One region of the Hahella sp. CR1 genome, then DNA from elsewhere that is predicted to be linked to it. Evidence: predicted binding sites of a transcription regulator. Region 1 holds the regulator's gene; the other holds the start of a gene.
The links. The regulator sigma-54, encoded in region 1, starts transcription at its own class of promoters, with help from an activator protein. The targets are predictions, from matches to a motif close to TGGCACNNNNNTTGCTNT.
Positions count from the first base shown of each region.

Region 1 (7,355 bases):
AAGCTGTCGGTCATGTTAGGCAGGCTTTTGTGGCTGCGCAGATAGCGAAGCACAACATCAACAGTAATGTCCGGACGCACGGTGATCATGTCCGTGTTCATCAGGCCGCCGGCGGAGTCCTCTGGGTAGGCCAGGACTTCTTCCAGGCGTTGGCGATCCTGAGCGTCCATGGTCTCCAGGACTTCCTGGATGACGGCTTCCGGCAACTGCTGTAACAAGTCGGCGAGGTCGTCGACTTCGAAGTCTTCGGCGATCTCGATAACATCCTGAGCATTCATCTCACTCAGGAAGTCGGAACGGATTTCATCGCTCAGGTACTGAAGGACTTCGCCATCCAGTTCGTCATCGACTAACTGCCAGAGTAACTTCCGCTCATTGGGCGGAGACGACTCCAGCAAGTGAGCGATGTCACTGGGAGAGAGGCCGCCGTTCAGAATGCGCGCGACCTGCTGCAAAGAACCGCTTTCCAGCGCTTCCGCAATGGAGCGCATACGGACCTTGGCAGTGCTTTTTTCGGTCGCTTGAGGCATAGACATACATCCGCGTTTAGGGCGGCCCGCAACGGGCAGCGAGGAATTTGCCGGATTAAATACAGAGACGGGCTCTGCGCCGTTGTGGCGCCAGTATAAGCGAGCCCACTATAAAGTGTAAGTTAAGACGAAAATTAGTCTAAGGAAAATCAGGGAATTGTCTTACTTTATTCAAGCGGTTTGTATTGTTTGGCATGCCTGGAAGGGATGGGGCGAAGCGCCCCGAAAGCGGTAGGGCTACTCACCCTCTCCGAAATAGTCCTCGATCAGAGCTTTGATGGCGTGAAAAGCTTCCTCTTCATCCGGACCTTCTATTTTCAGTGTAAGAAGCGTTCCTTTGCTGGCGGCGAGCATCATGACCGCCATTATACTTTTTCCGTCAACTTCCTGGCCTTCTTTGGCTACTCTGATCTTACTGGCGAATCGGCCGCTGGTGGACACGAATTTGGCCGCCGCTCGGGCGTGCAGGCCAAGCTTATTAATAATAGTGACTTGTTCCTGGATCATGGGGCGCGATGAGTATAAAAGATTGAAGTTTCCTGAATGTTGGATTCAGGCCGGTTTAATTGTTAAGCGACAGTGGCTTCTTATTGTTAAAACCTTATTGCGCCAGCTCTTTGTGGCGCACTTGGACATTATCATATTTTTTCTTGAAATGCTCTCCCAGGCACTCGCAGATATAGACGGAGCGGTGTTGCCCGCCAGTGCAGCCGATGCTGATCGTCATATAGGTGCGGTTGCTGTTCTGGAAGTGCGGAATCCAGGTCTCAAGAAAACTGATAATGTGCTGCAGCATCTGTTCCGGTTCCGGATGCTGCTTTAGGAATTCGATGATTTCCTGATCAGTGCCTTTGTAGCCGCGCAGCGCGGTGTCCCAGTAAGGATTGGGAAGACAGCGCACGTCAAATACCATGTCGGAATCCGATGGTACGCCATGCTTGAAGCCGAAAGACTGGAAGAGTAGGGCCAATTCCTGGGTTTTATGCCCGATAACCCTGATCTTAACCTGATCCCGTAACTGGTAAATGGAGAGATCGCTGGTGTCTATATAGAGGTTCGCCAGGGTGGCGATCGGCTCCAGCAGCTGTTTCTCTTTGGCGATGGCTTCTTTCAGTGATGTGCTTTTACTGCTGAGCGGGTGCTTGCGACGCGTTGCATGAAAACGTTTGATTAAGGTGGCGTCATTGGCGTCAAGATAGATGATTTCCACATCGATATTATGCGCCTGCAGAGTGGCGTAAATTGACGGGAAATCCGACAGGTCTCTATAAAGATTGCGGGCGTCTATGCTGACGGCGAGTTGCTGATTCTGGGTTTTCCCCTGGTCCAGCACCTCTTGGGTGAGAGGCGAGAGGAGACCGATAGGCAGGTTATCGATGCAGTAATAGCCCATGTCCTCCAGAACATGGAGCGCCGTACTTTTTCCGGAGCCTGAACGACCACTTACGATAATCAGCTTCATGTCTTCCTCTTTCCATCGAAGCTGGATTATTTCTCCAGCACCCTCCTGAACAGGGTTTCGTCGTTGTCACAGTCGCGTAGGTGTTCGCAGAAGCGACGGTCATTGAATTTCTGGGCCAGCTGGCTCAGAAGGTCCAAGTGTTCGCTGGTGGCCTCTTGAGGCACGATCAGAACGAACAGCAGGTCCACAGGTTCGTTGTCTATGGCGTCAAAAGGGATTTTGTCCTTGAGTGTAAGCAAGGCCCCTATGATGCGGTCGCAGTTTTCCAGGCGGCAATGAGGTATTGCGATACCCTGGCCGATACCAGTGCTGCCGAGTCTTTCACGGCATATCAGGTTGGTAAAAATGGCGTTCTCGTCCAAAAACGGAAAATGTTGCGCAATCAGATTGGCGATATATTCGAGAACGCGCTTCTTACTCGAGCCCGACACCCCACAGCGTGTGAGGGCGGGCGAGATAATTGACTCAATAGTTAGTGTGGTTTGGGCCATGTTCTGTTATCTGGCGGATGCGCCGTGCATCCGATCAACGTGCTTCTCTTTGTGTTTGAGGATCTGGCGGTCTAATTTGTCCACCAGTGCGTCAATTGACGCGTACATATCTTCGTGTTCAGCATTGGCATGCAGGTCAGCGCCGCTTATGTGCATGGTTGCTTCCGCAATCTGACGCTGTTTTTGAATGGAGAGCGTAACTTGGACATTACTGATACTGTCGAAGTGTCGTTCGAGCTTGTCGAACTTGTTGTTAACGTAGTCTTTTAGTGCTTCAGTTAACTCGACTTGATGTCCGGTGATGTTCATTTGCATACTTTGCTCCTAATGCCAATATACGGTGCATTATGAATTTTGCACTTCCATGAAAAATACTAGCACATCCAATTTGTGACTATTTGATTTAAGTCTTATGCCTGTATTCCTCCTTTTAAATTAATCGCTTACGTTCATTGGAAGGCGGAATGGAAAGCGCCTCCCGGTACTTTGCGATCGTGCGACGGGCGACGTTGATGCCCTGGTCGCCAAGCAGCGCAGCAATTTTGCTGTCGCTCAATGGTTTCTTCGGTGATTCCGCCGCGACTAACTTCTTGATAATAGCTCTAATAGCGGTCGAAGAACACTCGCCACCCGTGTCTGTGCTGACATGGCTGGAGAAAAAGTACTTCAGCTCAAATACGCCGCGAGGAGTGTGCATGTATTTCTGGGTGGTCACCCGGGAAATCGTCGACTCATGCATCTCCACCGCCTCCGCAATATCGTGCAGCACCAGTGGCTTCATCGCCTCTTCGCCGTACTCAAGGAATCCTTGCTGATGTTCGACGATTTGTGAAGCGACTTTCAACAGAGTTTCATTACGGCTTTGCAAGCTTTTGATAAACCAGCGCGCTTCCTGTAACTGGTCGCGTAAATAAGTGTTGTCTGAGCTGTTGTCCGCGCGTCTCACCAAACCTGCATAGCCAGGGTTGATACGAATCTTGGGAGCGATTTCAGGGTTCAGCTCAACCAGCCAGCGGCCGTTGGCTTTTTTGACGATAACGTCAGGAACCACGTATTCGGTATTGCTTTCCTGAATGCCTTCGCCCGGTCTTGGGTTCAGGCTTTGAATCAGTTTGAGAACTTCCCGCAGATCGTCTTCTTTCAGGCGGCTGCGGCGCATCAACTGGGCGTAGTCGCGGTTGCCAAGCAGATTGATATAGTGGCTGACCACCAGCTTGGCCTGACCCAACCAGGGGGTGTCTTTAGGCAGTTGATTCAACTGACTCAGCAGGCAGTCCTGCAAGTTGCAAGTGGCGACTCCAGGAGGATCGAATTGCTGCACTCGCTTTAAGACGGCGCGTACTTCGTCCAGCTCAATTTCTTCTTCCCCCTCAGTTTGCAGTCCGCCATGAATTTCGTCTGGAGTGAGGGAGAGATAGCCATCAGTATTGACTGCATCAATTATCGCAACAGCGATCATGCGGTCAATGTCGGACATGGGGGTAAGGTTCAGTTGCCAGAGAAGGTGGTCTTGCAGGGTTTCGCCTTTGCTATTGCGGGATTCGAAGTCGTATTCGTCATCTTCGCCGCCGCTGTAGCTGCTTGATCCGCTCTGGAAGACATCATCCCAGGCGGTATCGACGGGGAGGTCGTTCGGAATGGAATCGGACCAGTTGTCCTCTTCGGCGAATCCTCCTTCATCCATGCCCGACTCTTGCGTTCGCTCCTTGCTGGAGTTATTGGCGAGCATGTCGCTGATCGTATCGTTCTGAACGTGGTTGGGAGATTCGTCTTCTTCAGACACTTCCAGCATGGGGTTGGACTCAAGCGCTTGTTGAATCTCCTGCTGTAAATCCAGTGTTGAAAGCTGCAAAAGTTTTATTGCTTGTTGCAGTTGCGGGGTCATGGTCAGCTGTTGACCCAGCTTTAACTGCAATGAAGTTTTCATAACCATCTGATGCTTACCACCGATTCAGGCACAGATCTTGTGAGTTTTTCATAGTTATTAGGTGCTTTAATCCTAAGCTCTTGAGCCTTGAGGTCCATCTGAGATGGAAGCCGCCGGTTAAACTAAAGTTTGAACTGGTCACCCAGATAGACCTCTCTAACCTTTGGGTTGGCAAGGATATCACTTGGGGCGCCGCTTGCGATAATAAATCCTTCACTGACAATATAGGCGCGTTCACAAATATCCAAGGTCTCGCGCACATTATGGTCTGTAATTAAAACGCCGATGCCGCGCTTTTTGAGATGCTCGATAATCTGCTTGATATCATTGACGGAAATAGGATCCACCCCGGCGAAAGGCTCATCCAATAAGACAAACTTTGGCTCCGTAGCCAGCGCGCGAGCGATTTCCACGCGTCGACGCTCGCCCCCCGAGAGACTCATGCCAAGGCTTTTACGAATATGGGTGATGTGAAATTCCTGCAGCAGCTCTTCCATCTTAAGCTTACGCTCCTTGCGGCTCAGATCCGCTCTGGTCTCAAGGATGGCGTAGATGTTGTCCTCTACGGACAGCTTTCTGAAGACCGAAGCTTCCTGCGGCAGATAGCCAATGCCCTTGCGCGCTCTCCCGTGCATAGGCAGGCCGGTGATTTCCGTTTCGTCAATAAATACGCTGCCTTTGTCGCTGGGGATGAGTCCTACCACCATGTAGAAGCAGGTAGTCTTCCCAGCGCCGTTAGGGCCGAGGAGGCCCACGATTTCGCCGCTGCGAATTTCAACGGACACATCTTTTACTACGGGCCGTTTCTTGTAGGCCTTGGCCAGATTTCTGGCGGTGAGAGTGCTCATTGTTTATTAGATTTGGGCGGATGATAGATAATTTCAACCTGCTCGGTTTGATTGCCCGATGAGGCTCCCTTTGCCGTGACTAAACGCTTGTCTGTGAAATAAATAATTTCTTCGCCTTCCACTGAGCTGTTGTCCTGAAGAATGCGTGCATGGTTACGCATAACGACTTTACTCTGGCTACGGTCATAGTCCATGTTTTCTGCGTAAGCGTGAGTTTCAGTTTGTTTTTCTTGGTCAAACTGCACTAAGTGAGCGGGTTTGCCGGTCGCCTGGAAGCGGCTGATGCCATTGTCGTCGGTGTATAAAATGACTTTGTCCGCCTCGATGCTGGATTTGCCCTGGATAATAACGACATTGCCGATATAGGTGTCGATGCCTTTCTGGCCATCTCTCTCCCAGCGTCCCGCTTTGATGCGCACCGGTTCGTCACTGCCGTTAAGAAGGTCCAATGCATGGCTAAGCGGGGCGAAAATAAGGCCCAATAACAGCGCCGCGGTGAATAGTTTACTTGGGTTGTGCATAAACGCCGGTTACCTGAGAAAGTAATACAATAAGCTTTTTATCAATGTCCGCCTCCATTCCGACAGCGGTTAACTGATTGATATTTGAAGTTATCTTAACGGGTTGATCGGTGCTGATAAAGCGTGACTTGTTGTTGTAGTCGAGCGCTTGCGTTTGCATAAGAATCGGCGCTCCGTCGTTGGAGGCTCCATTTACTTCCACGTCTCCACGCAGTTTCAGGGTGTCCTGCTTGATCAGCAGTTCGCCTTCCAGAGACTCCACATGCCAGCTTTTCTCCCCTTGCTGGAAGATCTCCAGATTGGGGCGCGTCAGTACGCCGGTGTCTGTATCGGGATAGTGCTTCGCCAGTTGGCTTTGCAGGCGGCTGGTGAGTGCGCCCTCTTTGTTGTAGGTGGTGTAAACCGCGTTGATGACAAATGCGTCAGGTTCGTCTTTCAGGAGCGGTTCTTCCTCAAAGAAGGGGACGCTTGCTTCGTCCTGATAAGCGACCAGATAAATAACCAGAAACGCCGCCAAAGCCGCGTAGAGCCATTTGCTGTATTGTCTGAACAGTTCTGTCATGAAGTTACAGGTAGGCTTCCAAGGAGGTGTGGAGCAGGCCTTTCGCCGCCAGAATCATATCGCACACCTCTCTGACCGCGCCTTTGCCGCCCTGGGCTGAGGTGCAGTAGGTGGCGTGCTGGCGAACAAACCAGTGACTGTTAGGCACAGTAACGCCAAATCCGCAACTGCGAATGGCCGCCAGATCAGGAAGGTCGTCGCCGACATAGGCGCATTCATTCAGTTCTAAGCCAAGCTTTTCTCGAATCTCATTGAGCCCGACAAGTTTGTCTTCGCGGCCTTGCAGTAACTCTAAAATGCCCAGGTCTCCAGCTCTCTTTGCGACCATGGCGGACTTGCGGCCGGTGATAATGGCGACGGTTACTCCAGCTTTTTGCAACAGCTTGACGCCGAGTCCGTCAAGTATAGAGAAGGGTTTGAACTGCTCGCCAGATTCGCCAAAGTATAGGGTCCCATCCGTCAGAACGCCGTCTACATCCAGCGCTAAGAGTTTAATCTGTTGTAAGGCTTGGGTCTGTTGTTCGGTCAAAGACGGCGACATTAAATAACTCCTGCGCGTAGCATGTCTTGTGTATTGAAGGCCCCAATCACTTTATTGTCAGCATTAACGACAGGCAGGGCGTTGATCTTTTTCTCCTGCATCAAGCCCAGGGCTTCTGCGGCAAGCATGTCTTTGGTGACAGTCTTGCAGTTTGCCGTCATAACCGTATCAATGGCGCAGCTCCGAATATCGATGTTTTTATCTAGTGTGCGGCGCAAATCGCCGTCAGTAAACACGCCGAGGAGCTTGTCGTCTGCGTCGACGATACAAGTCATGCCCAGGCCTTTCTGCGACATTTGCAGGAGCGACTCACTCAAAGATGCTCCACTTTTAACGACCGGGACGGCGTCGCCAGAATGCATGATGTCGGAAATTTTCAGCAATAGCCTGCGGCCCAAAGCGCCGCCAGGGTGAGAGAATGCAAAGTCCTCTGCTGTAAAGCCGCGTGCTTCTAACAGCGCTATCGCCAAAGC
Region 1 is NZ_JAPELK010000004.1:34,042-41,396, forward strand. Features, by position in the region: gene mgtE (magnesium transporter) at 1-530, opposite strand, end outside; gene ONV78_RS10725 (HPr family phosphocarrier protein) at 768-1,037, opposite strand; gene rapZ (RNase adapter RapZ) at 1,132-1,992, opposite strand; gene ptsN (PTS IIA-like nitrogen regulatory protein PtsN) at 2,019-2,483, opposite strand; gene raiA (ribosome-associated translation inhibitor RaiA) at 2,490-2,798, opposite strand; gene ONV78_RS10745 (RNA polymerase factor sigma-54) at 2,914-4,410, opposite strand; gene lptB (LPS export ABC transporter ATP-binding protein) at 4,533-5,258, opposite strand; gene lptA (lipopolysaccharide transport periplasmic protein LptA) at 5,255-5,779, opposite strand; gene lptC (LPS export ABC transporter periplasmic protein LptC) at 5,763-6,341, opposite strand; gene ONV78_RS10765 (HAD-IIIA family hydrolase) at 6,346-6,882, opposite strand; gene ONV78_RS10770 (KpsF/GutQ family sugar-phosphate isomerase) at 6,882-7,355, opposite strand, start outside.

Region 2 (7,355 bases), on a different contig from region 1:
GTTCCCGCAGCCTGTGTATCCTACCGGCTGGTGGAGCTGCACCATGGCGGGTAAAGGTAAGAAGCTGGAATTCTTCCGTGAAGAAGATGCGGCTGAGCGTCCTTTCGTCACTCGCTATTACAATGCGGAAGTGCATAAAGCAGCCTTGGCTCTGCCTGAATTCATGAAGAATGAACTTGACTTAGATTAGTCTGAACGTTTATTTCTATACATCTGTATTTTAATGCTTAAGGCCAGGTACCATAAGGGAATCCGGCCTTCCGAAAAGGGTGCGAACCTACCTTTGTCCAATAGACGTTCTTTTTTCGGGCGCACTAACATGCAAACCATAACTCCTGTCAAGAAACGGCAATACAGCCGGTATATGGTTGGCAGGCTATTGGACGTGATATAGAAATCGGAGTTAACTGCGTGCACGCAATAGCAGAAAACCATGGAGTGAAAGCTTCATATACGAAAGAAGAACTTCAAGCCTGCGGACAGGGACGGTTATTTGGCGAAGGCGCTGCGAAACTTCCTGTAGACCAGATGTTGATGGTCGACCGGGTGTCTCAAATCTCCGCAGAAGGCGGAGCATACGGTCACGGGATCGTGCGTGCGCAGTTGGATATCAATCCGGATCTGTGGTTTTTTAAGTGTCATTTCGTTGGCGATCCGGTCATGCCGGGTTGCCTCGGACTGGACGCCATGTGGCAGCTGGTAGGCTTTTTCCTGGCGTGGAAAGGTCACAAGGGATTGGGCCGGGCGCTGGGGGTCGGCGAAGTTAAGTTCACCGGTCAGGTGTTGCCGTCCGCAAAATCCGTCGAGTATGTTCTCGATATCAAAAGAGTAATCGCTCGTAAGTTAATTATGGCCTTGGCTGATGGAACCGTGTATGTCGACGGTAAAGCCATTTATACTGCCAAGGATTTACGAGTGGGCTTGTTTGACCCCGCCGCTATGAGCGGTGCGGAAATCAAATAAGTTATCCTTTGCAAATGTAAGAGGTTTCTGAATGAAACGCGCCGTCATAACCGGAATGGGAATCGTATCCTGCTTGGGCAACTCCAAAGAGGAGGTGGCTGAGTCACTGAAAGCTGGCCGCTCAGGCATTCGGTTTAACGAAAGCTACAAAGAAGCGGGCTTGAGAAGTCAGGTCAGTGGCAGCGTCCAGATCGATTTCGCTGAACACATCGACCGCAAGCATCTGCGCTTCATGGGCGACGCGGCAGCGTACGCCTATATCGCTATGAATCAGGCCATCACAGACGCCAAGATAGACGAAGAGCTGTTGAGCAGCACTCGCACCGGCATCGTGATGGGCTCTGGCGGAGCCTCCACCAGTAACGTCGTCGAATCCGTCGATATCCTGCGTGAGAAAGGCGTCAAACGTGTGGGACCTTATCGCGTACCCCGCACCATGAACAGTTCTGTAAACGCCTGTTTGTCCACCGCGTTCAAAATTCGCGGCGTTAACTACTCCATAACTTCCGCTTGCGCGACCGCCGCTCACTGTATCGGTCACGCCTGGGAACAAATTCAGTTGGGCAAGCAAGACGTCGTATTCGCTGGCGGCGGTGAAGAAGAGCATTGGAGCCTGGCGGTTCTATTCGACGCTATGGGCGCGTTGTCCAGCAAGTACAACGACGATCCTTCCCGTGCTTCACGTCCATACTGCTCCACCCGTGATGGCTTTGTCATCGCTGGCGGCGGCGCGGTTGTCGTCGTAGAAGAGCTGGAGCATGCGCTGCGTCGCGGCGCGCCGATCTACGCTGAGTTGGTGGGCTACGGCGCCACTTCCGATGGCGAAGACATGGTGGCTCCATCTGGAGAAGGCGCTGTACGCTGTATCCATCAGGCGCTGTCTACCGTAAACACGCCAGTAGATTACGTCAATACTCACGGCACCAGTACGCCTGTCGGCGATATTATTGAGCTGAAAGCAGTAAAAGAAGCCTTTGGCGACAATCTGCCGCGCATCAGTTCTACTAAATCACTGTCCGGCCACTCTTTGGGCGTTGCTGGCGTACACGAAGCAATCTACTGCTTGTTGATGATGGAAGGCGGTTTCATCGCGCCATCTCGTCACATCGAGGCGCTGGACGAGAGAGCCGCTGGCTTCCCGATCGTGACCGAGCCTACCGATGCGGAACTGAATACCGTTCTGAGCAACAGCTTTGGTTTCGGTGGCACCAACGCCTGTCTGGCTTTCAGCAAATACAAAGGCTGATCTAGTCCTGAAATAGGTTTCAACTATATTCAGGACGGGACAGCGAAAGAATAAAAAGCCTGCGCCTAGCGCGGGCTTTTTTATGCCTGTTTTCTGGTATTTTCATCTAACCCGGTTGGCATCTCCTTGATTGTGATGTAAAAAACATCACGCGCATAGCTGAGATACAAATAGAAGATGTTGGTCACAGTTCGAATCTGTGCAGGATTCTTATGTTTGCTATGCTGATAGTTAAGCGTCATCCATTCAATTTCTAAAGGGTCTCATGCGGAAAGGTTTTCTATTTCTGGCGGGTGTTCTTTTTGCTTGCGGTGTCGGCGCGGAACAGGCGCAAACTTCGCTGGCGTTGTCTGAATCCGCATATATGGCTCCCCTGGTGGATAAAGTTCAGGTAAAGAAAGCGTCCAGACTTTTGATTCTATTGAAAGAAGGGAAGCCTTTGCGGGTGTATCCGATCGCTTTGGGCGATAAGCCGCTGGGACATAAACAGTTCGAAGGGGATGAGCGAACGCCTGAAGGCACTTACTCACTTGATTGGCGTAACCCTAACAGCGCTTTTCACAAGTCCATTCACGTCTCTTACCCTAATGATCAGGACGTTGAATTCGCGAAGAGCCAGGGACGCGAGCCGGGCGGGATGATTATGATCCATGGCTGGCCCAATGGTTTTAATCATGACCGTGACAGTATCTGGCTTTACGAGTTTGATTGGACGGATGGATGTATCGCCGTCAACAATCAGGCGATGGATGAGATCTGGTCTTTGGTGCCGGACGGCACGCCTATTGAAATTCTGCCGTAGGTCAGCGCACGGCCTAACCGTGCTTCAGCTTCAACGCTAACACAGTGGACGCCAGCGCTAATGTCAGAGTATTAGCGATAATAATTGGCCACGCGACCATCATGATCCCATAAAGCAGCCACAGAAAGACGCCCAACGTGAAAATGCTATACATGCCGAGCGAGATGCCGGATGTGTTTTTCGTTTTCAACGTTTGTCTGACCTGGGGCAGGAACGCCAGTGTGGTGAGCAGCGCCGCCAGTGTGCCGATGATGGATGCTAACATCTTATTAACCCTATAGAATTGCGCGCATTTTAATCACGCTGTCCGGCAGCGTAACTAGGGGAAAATATGTACGCCCCGTCGTTATGGCTGGGGGCGCAGACTTCTAATAACACCGTATCCTGCTCACACGAAAAAGGGCCGCCAAATGGCAGCCCTCTTTGAAGTCGATTTGAGAGATCAGTCGCGGGTGAATTCAGGATAGGCTTCCATCCCGCATTCCGCCAGATCCACGCCTTCGTACTCTTCTTCTTCGCTGACGCGGATGCCCATGATCACTTTAATCAGGCCCCATACCACCAAGCTGGTTGCGAATACCCATACGAAGATGGTGAGCGCGCCAGCCAGCTGAGCCATGAAGCTAACGTCAGTTGTGAAGGGAACCACCAGAAGACCCAGCAGACCGCAAGCGCCGTGTACAGAGATCGCGCCAACAGGATCGTCGATTTTCAGTTTGTCCAGGGTCACGATGGAGAATACGACTAGCACGCCAGCCACTACGCCAATCAGAGAGGAGGCCACGGGGGAGGGAGCGTCAGGGTTAGCAGTGATCGCCACCAGGCCTGCCAGGGCGCCGTTAAGAAGCATGGTCAGGTCAGCTTTGCCGAACAGCAGGCGAGCGGTGATCAGCGCTGCGATCGCGCCAGTGGCCGCTGCTGCGTTCGTGTTCAGGAAAACAATCGCCACGGAGTTGGCGTTGCCGATATCACCCAGTTTCAATACTGAGCCGCCGTTGAAGCCGAACCAGCCCATCCACAGAATGAAAGTGCCCAGTGTCGCTAAAGGCAGGTTAGCGCCAGGGATAGCGTTAACTTGTCCGTTAGGGCCGTATTTGCCTTTACGTGGGCCAAGCAGCAATACGCCTGCCAGAGCCGCCGCTGCGCCGGCCAAGTGAACAATGCCGGAACCCGCGAAGTCTTTGAAGCCCATATCGCCCAGGCTGTATAGACCGAATACAGCATTACCGCCCCAGGTCCAAGAGCCTTCCATCGGATAGATAAATGCAGTCATCACCACAGCGAAGGCCAGGAACGCCCACAGCTTCATACGTTCGGCGACGGCGCCGGATACGATGGACATGGCGGTCGCCACAAATACGACCTGGAAGAAGAAGTCAGATGCGCCGGAATAGATAGCGCCTCCAGTGAAGCCGCCATCGCGCTCAGCGAATGACTTCAAAGTGTCGTCGACATAGGTCTCGCCAGGCATGATGGCGCTTAGGAAATATCCGCCGCTGCCATACATGATTTCATAGCCGCAGATCAGGTACATGATGCAGGCGATGGCGTAGAGAGCGACGTTTTTGGTAAGAATTTCAGTGGTGTTCTTGGCGCGCACTAAGCCGGATTCCAACATGGCGAAACCCGCGGCCATCCACATGACCAATGCGCCCATCACAAGAAAATAGAAGGTATCTAATGCATATTGTAAGTGAAAAACATTGTTTTCCATGAAAAGCCCTCCGCACTAGGCTTGTCAGTTACCAGTTGTTGTTAGTTTTGGTTAAATCGCGTCTGTACCAGTCTCGCCGGTCCTTATGCGGATGGCTTGTTGCAGATCCACCACAAAAATTTTGCCGTCACCGATCTTGCCGGTGTTTGCGGCTTTAGTGATGGCTTCTACGACTTGGTCGAGCAAGTCATCGCCGATAGCGACTTCGATTTTCACCTTGGGGAGAAAGTCGACGACATACTCTGCGCCACGATACAGCTCGGTGTGGCCCTTCTGACGACCGAACCCTTTTACTTCGGTCACGGTCACGCCCTGAACGCCAATCTCGGAGAGTGCTTCACGCACATCATCCAGCTTGAATGGCTTGATAATGGCAGTTACCAGTTTCATTTTTTTCTCCTTTGTATCTACCCGCCTGTTATAGAAATCGCACAATCAGCAAGCTCAACCACGCACAAAAATATGTGCGGAATTTGTGCGTGATGTAGCATCTGCTGTGCCAATGATAAAAAATTTATTTAAAACAGTTAACTAGATGAATAATTCTTACCTTGTGGAAAAACCAGGGCACAATTATAGCGCAGCACGCCCCTGTTTGAGGTTAATTGGCGCCCGTGGCTGGTGCGCATTTATAAAAATGCACAGAATTTGTGCAAAAAAGCGGAATGATAACGTTATAAACAGGATTTGTTGTCACATTAACTCCGGTTCTACAGCCAATGGCGGGAAACGGGGAGGATTCCATAAACAAACCAGGAACGCCGTGGTACAATCGCCGCTCCGAAAAACGGAGGACTTTCCATGTCGGTATCACCAGTAGATTTGCTTAACGCGTTCAACCAGCATTTTGGTCAGTTTGTGCCGGATGTCGCTAAATCCGCGCATGAAGATGTGCAGCAACAAGCCAAGGCGGCTTTCTCCAGCATTATCTCCAAGCTGGACTTGGTGACCCGGGAAGAGTTCGATGTGCAATTGGAAGTATTGCGCCGCACCCGCGAGAAACTGGATAGTCTGGAAAAACGCGTGGTTGAACTGGAGGCGGCTTTGCAAACCAAGAGTGAGCAAGGCGAACAAGCCTAACGAACTTTTTTATTAACCGGCGATGAGAACCACATCGCCGGTCTCGCTTTAATACCTACACACATTAGCGCCTCAGGAACGAGGCTGAATTTATCCAAGGAGGGAGTATGTCACTCGCAATCGTCAACACGCGCGCCAAACTTGGCGTGGAAGCCCCGCTGGTAAAAGTCGAAGCCCATCTGTCGAACGGCTTGCCGGCCCTTTCTATCGTTGGACTTCCTGAAGCCGCAGTCAAAGAAAGCAAAGACCGGGTCAGGAGCGCTTTACTTAACAGCGGATTTGAATTTCCCGCCCGCCGCATCACCATTAATCTCGCCCCCGCAGATCTTCCTAAAGAGGGAGGTCGTTATGATCTTGCTATCGCCGTTGGCGTCCTGGCGGCGTCAGGGCAGCTGCCGGATGAAGCGATTGCCGGATATGAATTTTATGGCGAACTGGCGCTTTCTGGAGAGCTACGGCCAGTGGCTGGTATGCTGCCCGCCGCGCTTCGCTGCGCCCAGGCTGGCGCTAAAATTATGCTGCCGCCACAAAACGCTCAAGAGGCCAGTCTGGTGTCTGCGCTGGAAGTTTATGCGCCCGCTACTTTGGGACAGCTGGCCGCCTTTCTGCTGGGACATGAGCGCATGACGCCGATACGCCAGCAGGAGCGCCCAGCGTCAGGGCGCAAAGCTCCGGACATGGCGGATATCAAGGGCCAGTTTCAAGCCAAGCGGGCGTTGGAGATCGCCGCAGCGGGCAATCACAATATGTTGATGTTCGGCCCACCGGGAACGGGGAAAACCATGCTGGCGTCGCGTCTGGTGGGTATCTTGCCTGAGCTGACGGAAATGGAAGCGCTGGAAACAGCGGCGGTCAACTCCGTGGCGGGCGTTAGTCTGGATATGACGCAGTGGCGACAGCGGCGTTTCCGCGCGCCTCATCATACGGCATCTGCGGTTGCGCTGGTCGGAGGCGGTTCTAATCCCAAACCTGGAGAGATCTCATTGGCGCACAATAGTGTGCTGTTTCTCGACGAATTGCCGGAATTTGACCGAAAAGTGCTGGAAGTGTTGCGAGAACCCATGGAATCTGGAGAGATCGTGATTTCCAGAGCTGCACAGCAAACCACCTTTCCAGCCCGCTTTCAGCTCATTGCGGCGATGAATCCTTGTTGATGCGTTGCCAAAGTGCCAGCGTTTTGGGAAGTGCTATTGCACTTTGGGGTGGGGGTTGGGGCGTAGTAGAGCTCGATCTCAACTTCCTCCTTGCCGATGATCAGGCGGTCGGTAATTGCTTCGACAATCTGTCGTTTGTCGTCGCTGGTGAGATTGTCCCAGTGGGCGTATAAGTCTTGCGCGTGATCAACAATCTCGTTTTGTGAGATTTGGGTGATCTTCAGAAAATCGACTTCTGCTTGGAGTTGCGGCAGCTCTGCATCAATTTGTTCCAGGCGTTCTTGAAGTGGCTTATAGCGTTCTCCAAACCCTCGCTTATCAATTCCTCCTTCTTGATACAGTTCGTATAGCTTGTCTGTTCGAGATACTACTTTCTCACGCTCTTTCTGGAGGATT
Region 2 is NZ_JAPELK010000001.1:1,067,188-1,074,542, forward strand. Features, by position in the region: gene speE (polyamine aminopropyltransferase) at 1-190, shown strand, start outside; gene fabA (bifunctional 3-hydroxydecanoyl-ACP dehydratase/trans-2-decenoyl-ACP isomerase) at 412-963, shown strand; gene fabB (beta-ketoacyl-ACP synthase I) at 995-2,209, shown strand; gene ONV78_RS04835 (L,D-transpeptidase family protein) at 2,475-3,011, shown strand; gene ONV78_RS04840 (SemiSWEET transporter) at 3,025-3,276, opposite strand; gene ONV78_RS04845 (ammonium transporter) at 3,454-4,725, opposite strand; gene glnK (P-II family nitrogen regulator) at 4,777-5,115, opposite strand; gene ONV78_RS04855 (accessory factor UbiK family protein) at 5,527-5,805, shown strand; gene ONV78_RS04860 (YifB family Mg chelatase-like AAA ATPase) at 5,913-6,959, shown strand; gene ONV78_RS04865 (recombinase family protein) at 6,929-7,355, opposite strand, start outside.
Region 2: the regulator sigma-54 is predicted to act here: its motif matches at 5,210-5,227, upstream of glnK (P-II family nitrogen regulator).